DNA from 3 places in the Vibrio sp. 1F263 genome. Region 2 is predicted to be linked to each of the others. Evidence: predicted binding sites of a transcription regulator. Region 2 holds the regulator's gene; each other region holds the start of a gene.
The links. Region 2 encodes PurR, which represses purine synthesis genes. Its sites were predicted from a motif close to TNANGNAAACGTTTNCNTNA; they were not measured.
Positions count from the first base shown of each region.

Region 1 (3,282 bases), on a different contig from region 2:
TGCCACAATATCTTGGCCAGTAGAAATACCGCCTAAGATACCGCCAGCGTGGTTGCTACTGAAGCCTTCTGGAGTTAATGGATCACGGTGTTCACTACCGCGTTGGTTGACGACATCGAAGCCATCACCAATCTCAACACCTTTCACCGCATTGATGCTCATTAGAGCGTGCGCGATGTCTGCATCTAGACGATCAAAGATTGGCTCACCAAGGCCTACAGGCACTTTAGTCGCAACCACTTGAATCTTCGCACCGATCGAGTTGCCTTCTTTTAGCAAGTCACGAATCAGTTGGTCAAATTCAGGCACTTTGTCGGCATCAGGGCAGAAGAAAGCGTTGTTTTCGATCTCGTTCCAATCCACTTTATCAATTGAGATATCACCCATTTGAGAAAGATAAGCTTGGATTTCAACACCAAATTCTTGCTTAAGGTATTTCTTCGCAATCGCACCTGCCGCAACACGCATTGCAGTTTCACGAGCAGAAGAGCGACCGCCACCTCGGTAATCACGCACACCGTACTTTTGATGGTAGGTATAATCAGCGTGGCCAGGGCGGAACTTGTCTTTAATTTCGGAATAGTCTTTAGAGCGTTGGTCTGTATTTTCAATCAATAGACCAATAGAAGTACCCGTAGTTTGGCCTTCAAATACACCTGATAAGATTTTCACTTCATCCGCTTCACGGCGAGCCGTTGTATAACGAGAAGTACCTGGGCGACGACGATCCAAATCTCTTTGAAGGTCTGCTTCGGTAATTTCTAATCCTGGTGGGCATCCATCTACGATACATCCTAGTGCGATACCGTGACTTTCTCCGAACGTAGTCACGCGGAAATGTTGTCCGATACTGTTTCCTGCCATTACTTCCTCTAAATCAGCCATTGAGCAGAAGGTTTGATTCCTAAACCTACGGGCTAACAGCTTTACTTGTCTATTCTTCGTGAATTCATATTGGCTTTATTACCAAATGATGTAAACCCCAAAAAACCAACAATTTTAACTTTCTATTACATCAGCCGAATGAAATGAATAACGAGGGGAAATGAGTGGCGATCGGAGATGATTGTTTTTATTATGGTGAGAAAGCAAAAAACCCGACAACTCAGAGAGTTATCGGGTTTCTTTAAATAGTGGTACGCCCTGAAGGATTCGAACCTTCGACCACCTCCTTAGAAGGGAGGTGCTCTATCCAGCTGAGCTAAGGGCGCGCTACAGGAAAGGATTATACGAATTCGAATCAGTAAAGCAACGGCTTTGTGTAACATTCTGATCCAAGTGAGTAAAAAAAGGGCAATGAGATTATAAGTGTTGGAAAATAGAACAAAGCAAACGTTTGCTTGATGGTAATCAAAAAGATTTTCTGGAATAATGCGCCAAAAACATCAGCCACTAACTTGAATATCAATACTAAGGAAATTCATGACTGCTCAAAATATTGATGGAAAGCTAATTTCTCAAACGGTTCGCTCTGAAGTTGCGGCTCGTGTAAAAGCTCGCACTCAAGCTGGATTACGCGCTCCGGGCCTAGCGGTTGTTTTAGTGGGTGAAGACCCTGCTTCTCAGGTTTACGTAGGAAGTAAACGTAAAGCATGTGAAGAAGTTGGCTTCGTATCTAAATCTTACGACTTGCCAGCCACTGCGACAGAAGACGAATTATTAACACTGGTAGACCAACTGAACGAAGACCCGGAGATTGACGGTATTCTTGTTCAACTTCCTCTACCAGCTGGTATTGATAGCACTCAAGTTCTTGAGCGCATCACGCCGGAAAAAGACGTTGATGGCTTCCACCCATACAACGTAGGTCGTTTGGCTCAGCGTATGCCTAAGCTTCGCTCTTGTACGCCTAAAGGCATCATTACGCTGCTTGACCGTTATAACATCGACTTACGTGGCAAACACGCGGTTGTGGTTGGCGCATCAAACATCGTAGGTCGCCCAATGACGTTAGAGCTTCTTCTAGCCGGTTGTACGACGACAACATGTCACCGCTTCACCAAAGACCTTGAGGGTCATGTACGTCAAGCAGATGTTGTTGTGGTAGCAGTTGGTAAGCCTAACTTCATTCCTGGTGCTTGGATTAAGAAAGGGGCTGTTGTGGTCGATGTAGGCATCAACCGTTTGGAATCTGGCAAACTCGTTGGCGACGTTGAATACGATGTCGCGAAAGAGAGCGCAAGCTTCATCACACCAGTTCCGGGTGGTGTTGGTCCAATGACTGTAGCAAGCCTAATTGAGAACACAATGATCGCTTGTGAGCAGTTTCACTCGAAATAGTCCGCAATGACAGCTTCGATAGTAATACCGTTGGCATGAATTGCCTCGCCCTAGAGTAAAACAAGCTAGAGCAGAATTAGAAAGCCGCAACGTGATGAACGTTGCGGCTTTTTTGAATCAGGGCAACTCGCTTCTGATGCAGTGCTCGTTGCTACTTATCTGGTATCTCGATTTTTTCCGTCTGTTCAGAAGGCGGCAATAAACTAATGATCGCACACTCCGTTGATATGAGTTTTTCCAAATCAGAACCTTGTGTTACTAAACGGAAATCACCACCAGTAATCACACCGAGTGGAATCGCTTTAGGATACAGCGCGTTAAACTCATTAAGGTCAAACGCATCGGTCAATCCCGTGCTCTTAATTTGGCTGCCTTGAGCCATCAAGGAGTTAAGCTTGGAATAGGTAATTCCTTCCGAAAACAGGCTTCTGTTACCATCTCGGCTCACTGAATGCCTTTCGTGTTTAGTTTCTGTCGATTCAAGCTCAAACACCTTATTTTCACCAAACTCATCTTGATAATGCATGCTGACTAATGGATTGGTTTGACGATAAGGCGAGACGATCATCGCGCGCCCTATCCCGTCCAATTCCAGATTATTTTCCGCGTGGCTTGAGGCTGGATTACCAAAATAGACACTCAGGTTATCCATACGCGCCAAACGAATGCTTTCCCAGTTGGTATCGGCAAGTACACTGTTGATGTTGTGTGTCGCCAGCACCTTGGCAAACTGTCTTGCAAAATGAGTCGCGCCAAAGAAGATAACCCCTTGCGCTTTCTCTTGAGTCACACCCAACCTTCTCGCCCACCAACTTGCGGTAAGGCTTTGAATCACAACCGTACCGATGATGACCAAGAACACCATTGGCACCAGTAGATCAGCCCCTTCAATCAATTGCTTCTCTTGAAGTTTGATAGCAAACAGAGAAGAAACTGCGGCAGCAACGATCCCGCGAGGTGCCATCCAGCTCAAAAACCATTTATCTGCTGAAGTAAGATCCG
Region 1 is NZ_JBGONI010000019.1:77,721-81,002, reverse strand. It holds gene aroC (chorismate synthase) at 1-864, opposite strand, end outside; tRNA gene ACED25_RS13555 (tRNA-Arg) at 1,135-1,211, opposite strand; gene folD (bifunctional methylenetetrahydrofolate dehydrogenase/methenyltetrahydrofolate cyclohydrolase FolD) at 1,423-2,280, shown strand; gene ACED25_RS13545 (cation:proton antiporter) at 2,432-3,282, opposite strand, start outside.
Region 1: a site for PurR is predicted at 1,325-1,344, ahead of folD (bifunctional methylenetetrahydrofolate dehydrogenase/methenyltetrahydrofolate cyclohydrolase FolD). Genes of this name have one in related genera too.

Region 2 (3,282 bases):
AACGAGCAGAAATATACTGGTGGCTATCAAGCTTGTTCGCTAAAGAGCTCACTCAAGAAGAACTCGATCACTACCACTCTGTTGAAATTCGTTCTTTCCTAACTGGTTTAGGTGAAAATGAAACACTAAAGCCGGCGATTGATAGCTTAGTGGATGCGCTAAACCGTCTACAAACACGTGAAGATGCTCAATTAGAATTGTCTGCTGACTTCTGTGACTTATTCTTAAAGACTGATAAACATGGCGCACTTCCTTACGCTTCTATGTATATCGGCCAAACTGGCCTATTGAACGATAAGCCAGCAAAAGATATGGAAGAGATCATGGCTAAACACAACTTAGTGGTTAACCAAGACCTAAAAGAGCCAGCTGACCACATTGCTATCGAACTCGATTTCCTAGGTAATCTAATCATTCGTTCGAACGAAACTGAACTAGAAGAAGAACTAGAGAAATCCTTTGCTGTTCAACAGCAATTTATCGAACAGCAACTGCTTACTTGGGTACCAAAGTTCAACGTTAAATGTCATGACATTGACACATTCGGTTTCTACGCATCAGTCTCATCCCTGCTATTGGCATTCTGTAAATTAGACACTCAATACCTAGCTGGCGAATAAGCTTTTTTTGACGACTCGATAAATAAATTCAATAGAATTGTGACCATTCACCCGGATTTCTGGGTGAATTTTATTGCGAGTAATTTCTAGTCAGTCTAAAATTGTGACCGCAAACGATAAAATATGAAACATTCACGAAATGCTACACTTATTGAAGTTCAGAGCATTTCGGTGTTAAGACAAGCCGCTCAATAGCGGTTTTTTGTTTTTTAGCACTTTAGTACCCAAAGAGCCCTACAAATTTAAGCTCTTAGTTAGGTAGCTTAACGGCTACTTCATTCCGTACTTTGGGAAAGTAGCTTCTAATAGGATAAAAACATGGCCACTATAAAAGATGTCGCACGCTTAGCCGGCGTATCAACAACAACCGTTTCTCACGTAATCAACAAAACTCGCTTTGTTGCTGAAGCGACTCAAGAAAAAGTAAACAAAGCCGTAGACGAACTGAACTATGCGCCAAGTGCCGTTGCTCGTAGTTTGAAGTGCAATACAACCCGCACCATCGGTATGCTAGTGACTCAATCAACTAACCTATTTTTCTCTGAAGTTATCGATGGTGTTGAGAGCTACTGCTACCGTCAAGGTTACACTTTGATCTTGTGCAATACGGGCGGTATCTACGAAAAGCAACGTGACTACATTCGAATGCTTGCAGAGAAACGTGTAGATGGCATCTTAGTTATGTGTTCTGACCTGACTGAAGAACTAAGAGAGATGTTAGACCGTCACGCAGACATCCCTAAAGTTATCATGGACTGGGGCCCTGAAAGCTCTCAGGCTGATAAGATCATCGATAACTCTGAAGAAGGTGGCTACCTAGCAACCAAATACCTCATTGAGCGCGGTCACTCCAAGATTGCATGTTTAAGTGGCCACTTAGACAAAGCAGCGTGTGTTGAACGCATCTCAGGTTACAAGCGCGCACTCAATGAAGCGAAGATTACTGCCGATGAAAATATGATCATCGAAGGCAACTTTGAATGTGACACAGCTGTGATTGCTGCTGACCAAATCATTGAGATGAAAGATCGCCCTACCGCAGTATTCTGTTTTAACGACACGATGGCATTAGGACTGATGAGTCGATTACAAGAAAAAGGCATTCGTATTCCTGAAGATATCTCAGTGATCGGTTACGACAACATAGAATTGGCTGAATACTTCTCTCCACCGTTAACGACGGTTCACCAACCTAAGCGCCGTGTTGGTAAAAATGCATTCGAAATACTACTAGAGCGTATAAAAGACAAAGACCACGAGAAACGCGTCTTCGAAATGCACCCTGAAATTGTTGAGCGAAGTACAGTTAAAACGTTAAATTAATTGATGTAATGAGTTTAGTTTAATCAAGCGCACCTTTAGGTGCGTTTTTTTCCTCAACAAACAAAGTGCACTTGCATGCATAATTCAAAGGTCATTAATTGAAGCAACATCACATTTTGAAATAAGAAGTGTGAGCCTAATTCAACAAAAACTTTATTCTAATAACCCAGTCACGCACAGGGCAAACCACTTGAAAAAGTGGGACGCAAAGCTTCCGGCCTAAACCACTCGTTGGTATGGTAGCGGGGTTACCGATGGCAAAATGCAGTAACTACTAATACTTTAGTAATTTACAGCCTATTGACAATTTAATTGCAACATTTTGCTAATCTCTCGGACCTGCTTATTTGGTGGCGTAGTTCAAATACACCGAGATAAATAACATGGATAAACCGATACTAAAGGACTCAATGAAATTATTTGAGCCCCTAGGAAAAATTAAGTCACGCTCAATGTTTGGTGGATTCGGGCTTTTTGCTGATGACACTATGTTTGCCCTGGTTGTGAATGACCAGTTGCATATACGAGCTGACAAATGCACAACGCAACAATTCGAACAACAAGGATTTCAACCGTACGTCTACAAAAAACGTGGTTTTCCTGTCGTTACTAAATATTTCGCTTTACCTGAAGGCTTATGGCAAGACCAAGAGAAAATCTTGCAGCTTGCGACTACGTCTCTAGGTTTTGCTAAAGAAGAGAAAGCTGAACAATCTTCTGCTAAACCAACTCGACTCAAAGATCTGCCTAACCTTCGACTCGCCACCGAGCGGATGTTGAAAAAGGCAGGGATCGATTCTGTAGAACGTTTATATGAATCTGGCTCTGTAAACGCATTTAACGCCATCAAAGAATCGCACGCGTCTTCTGTCAGTATTGAACTGTTATGGGCCCTAGAAGGCGCGATCAATGGTACACATTGGTCTGTTATACCGCAGCAACGTCGTGAAGAGCTTATCAATCACGTCAATTAACATTGTCAGTGCAAACTATCTAGATAACTAAGCCGCATTTTTGCGGCTTTTTTTATATCTGGTGAAAGTTATTCTATGCTTTGCCTGTCTATCTATACTAATGGTTTACATTGAAAAACTAATGGTATGCATTGAAAATTTAGAGGAAGTATCAATGAGTAAAAAAATGATATTGGGTATTGTGTTGGTCATAACCATCGTCTTGTTAGGCGTCAATTTCGGCCAGTACTTAACGCTTGAAAATGCAAAAGCCCAGCAAGCTGTGTTGAATGACTACATCGAGAGCAATTTCATTGCCGCTGCCGCTATCTACTTTGTCGCGTATGTCATGATTACGGCTTTCTCAATTCCTGGCGCCGCCGTTG
Region 2 is NZ_JBGONI010000001.1:75,373-78,654, forward strand. It holds gene torD (molecular chaperone TorD) at 1-620, shown strand, start outside; gene purR (HTH-type transcriptional repressor PurR) at 939-1,943, shown strand; cyclic di-GMP riboswitch class I at 2,114-2,199, shown strand; gene ACED25_RS00345 (TfoX/Sxy family DNA transformation protein) at 2,327-2,917, shown strand; gene ACED25_RS00350 (TVP38/TMEM64 family protein) at 3,072-3,282, shown strand, end outside.

Region 3 (3,282 bases), on a different contig from region 2:
TCTTGATCAAGGTCATATTGCACCACAAGAGATGAAAGGATCCTGGGCTGGTGCGATGGGGCAGCCTCAGTTTATGCCAAGCTCATTCTTAGCTTATGCCGCTGACGGTAACGGCGACGGCAAGAAAGATATTTGGGGTACTGAAGAGGATGTATTTGCTTCAGCGGCGAATTATCTCAGCCAATCGGGTTGGGATGACAAATATACTTGGGGCCGTCAGGTTCACGTACCGTCGACTGTGTCTATTGAAATGCAAGGCCGAGGCGAAGACAAAGCGAAATACTTAAAAGAGTGGTCTGAGCTCGGTATTAAGCGCTTTGACGATCGCCCACTACCAACGCTTGATGAAGATATTAAAGCTTGGCTAATTATGCCAGACGATGAAACTGGCCGTTCTTACCTCATTTACAACAACTACAATGTGTTAATGAAGTGGAATCGTTCTTACTACTTTGCTTTGGCAGTTAGCCACTTAGCAGACAGAATTAAGTTTGATTAATCGACCTAATTTGATTAACAGATTTAGGTCGCTTTGAATAGCATTTGGCCTACCATAGGCAGAACGAACTAAAGGACTCTTCGGAGTCCTTTTTCTTTTATATTTCAGAGATTTTTAAAGGTGGCCTTGTGCTAACAGATAGAGCCGCACAGATGGTGATATTCCATGCGTTAATCAAGCATGAAGGCTTTACCAGTGCAGCAAAAAGTTTGAATGTGTCGGTGTCTCACATCAGTAAGCAAGTTGCTTTGCTCGAGGATTCGATAGGTATCAAGCTGGTGCAACGAACCACACGCAGCCTGACACTAACTGAAGCAGGGGAAGTGTTCTATCAACATTGTGAGCAGCTGTTCAATACGGTGAAAGCGGCTCAAATGGATATGGATAGCCAGCGTGACGACATTTCTGGAATATTCCGCATAGGCTTGTCTCAGTCATTTGGCACACTGCATATCATTCCAGCGATTGATCAGCTCAGACAGCTCTATCCGCAGCTGAGAATTGAAGTGCATTTGTTCGATTACAAAGTGGATATGATTGAGGAGCGCTTGGATCTTTGGATCACCAATAATGAAGACCTGCCAGAAGGTTATATAGCGCAGCGTTTAGCCGACAGCCAATTTGTGGTAGCCGCATCACCGGATTATCTGATTAAAGCTGGTACTCCTCATGTGCCATCTGATCTGATTGACCATAACTGTCTTATCTATCGCAGCCGTGAACGAGACTACACGTCATGGGCGTTTGATAACGGGCAAGAAAACCTCAGTGTCAAAGTGGCGGGCGATTACTCGGTGGATTTGGCTGAGGCGGTACGAGACGCAGCTGTATCTGGGTGGGGTGTTGCTTATTTGGCGACTTATTTAGTCAAAGAGGAGTTTAGAACAGGCAAGTTAATCCAAGTATTACCAGAATGGAGAGCCAGTCAGTTGATGCCATTCTATGCCGTCTATCCGAGTCGAAAGAACATGCCAAAGAAGCTTTCAGCAGTGATTGAGTTCATCAAACAGCATGTTGGTTCGCCGACGTATTGGGACAAAAACCTCAAAACTTGCGTTGAGCTGCATCGTTAATTGTTTCCTAATTCATAAATATAATTTCCATATGGAAAAAGTATGCTTTTTGAACAAGTTAATCCATTAAAATTCAATGCTTTAATCTAATCTTGGGCAAGTTGCTGATAATCCCAACATCACATTAACAACCGCACCTTGCCGCAAACGATTTCCTCTATACAATGCGTCGCCTTTCCTACCTACAACTTTTAGGTTGACGCATATGGCTTCCCTACTTGGAATTATCACTATTTTAGTAGCCGCTTGGTTACTATCTACGGACAGAAAAAATATCCCGCTAAGAACTGTCTCTTTGGCTTTCTTACTGCAAATCTCATTCGCGCTATTGGTTCTTTATGTGCCAATGGGTAAAGAAGCGCTGAATGCAGCTACTGGTGCGGTGTCTAGCTTGATCAACTACGGTCAAGAGGGGATTAACTTCCTATTCGGTGGCCTAACGAATAACGGATTTGTTTTCGCTATTAATGTTCTCGGCATCATTATCTTTTTCTCTGCATTGATTTCAGGTTTGTATCACATCGGCTTTATGCCAAAGGTGATCAACATAATCGGCGGTGCTTTGCAGAAGTTTCTAGGCACAGGTCGTGCGGAGTCACTGTCTGCAACGGCAAACATTTTTGTTGGCATGATCGAAGCGCCATTGGTGGTTAAGCCTTACCTAAAACATATGACGGACTCACAACTGTTTGCTGTGATGGTATGTGGTTTGGCTTCTGTTGCTGGCGGCACGCTAGTGGGTTATGCATCGCTGGGTGTTGACCTAAACTATCTGATCGCTGCGGCATTCATGTCGGCACCAGCCGGTCTATTGATGGCTAAAATCTTAGTACCAGGCAGCCCAGAGGATGTTCAAGAAGATATTGAGTCTGGTGTAGAGATTCCACGAGCAACAAACGTAGTTGAGGCAATGGCAGATGGGGCTATGTCTGGACTTCGTATTGCCGTTGCGGTGGGTGCGACACTTCTAGCCTTTATCAGTGTGATTGCGATGCTGAATGGCTTGTTAGGTATTGTTGGTGGCTGGTTTGGCGTAAACCTAAGCTTCGAACTTATCCTAGGTTATGTGTTCGCACCCGTTGCATGGCTGATCGGTGTACCGTGGTCTGAAGCTGTGGTTGCAGGTTCGCTGATCGGTAATAAGATTGTTGTGAACGAATTTGTAGCTTTCATCCAGTTAATGGACGTAAAAGATGCACTGAGTGAGCACTCAAAAGCGATCGTTACTTTTGCACTATGTGGTTTTGCTAACATCTCTACCATGGCGATTCTGATTGGCGGTTTGGGTAGCTTAGTTCCAGAGCGTCGCTCTTTCATCTCACAATATGGCTTCAAAGCGATTTGTGCGGGTGTGCTTGCCAACTTAATGAGCGCTGCGATCGCTGGCGTGGTGCTTTCTCTGTAGCTAGATAATAAGTACAGAGTGGATGAGTCAGTCACTTTATTTCCCCTATAGTAAAGTGACTGATTAATCACACTAATATTCGGTTAGCACGAAAAAGAGAGCCTATAGTTTAATGACATAGGCTTTCTTGTTTCAGCAAATAGGTTTGTATCACAAGGTGTGGTGCAAATTTTTTAGGGGCACAAATGGATTTGTCGATTACTTCATCCTTGGCGTTAATTGGACTGCTGTCCTTAACGTGTCAATTGTTAGGCTGGCGCTTACGTCTTCCTGCTATTCTTCCTCTTCTTATTGTCGGCCTACTT
Region 3 is NZ_JBGONI010000019.1:73,595-76,876, forward strand. It holds gene ACED25_RS13530 (lytic transglycosylase domain-containing protein) at 1-499, shown strand, start outside; gene ACED25_RS13535 (LysR family transcriptional regulator) at 652-1,572, shown strand; gene ACED25_RS13540 (NupC/NupG family nucleoside CNT transporter) at 1,778-2,977, shown strand; gene ACED25_RS13545 (cation:proton antiporter) at 3,163-3,282, shown strand, end outside.
Region 3: a site for PurR is predicted at 1,712-1,731, ahead of ACED25_RS13540 (NupC/NupG family nucleoside CNT transporter). Genes of this name have one in related genera too.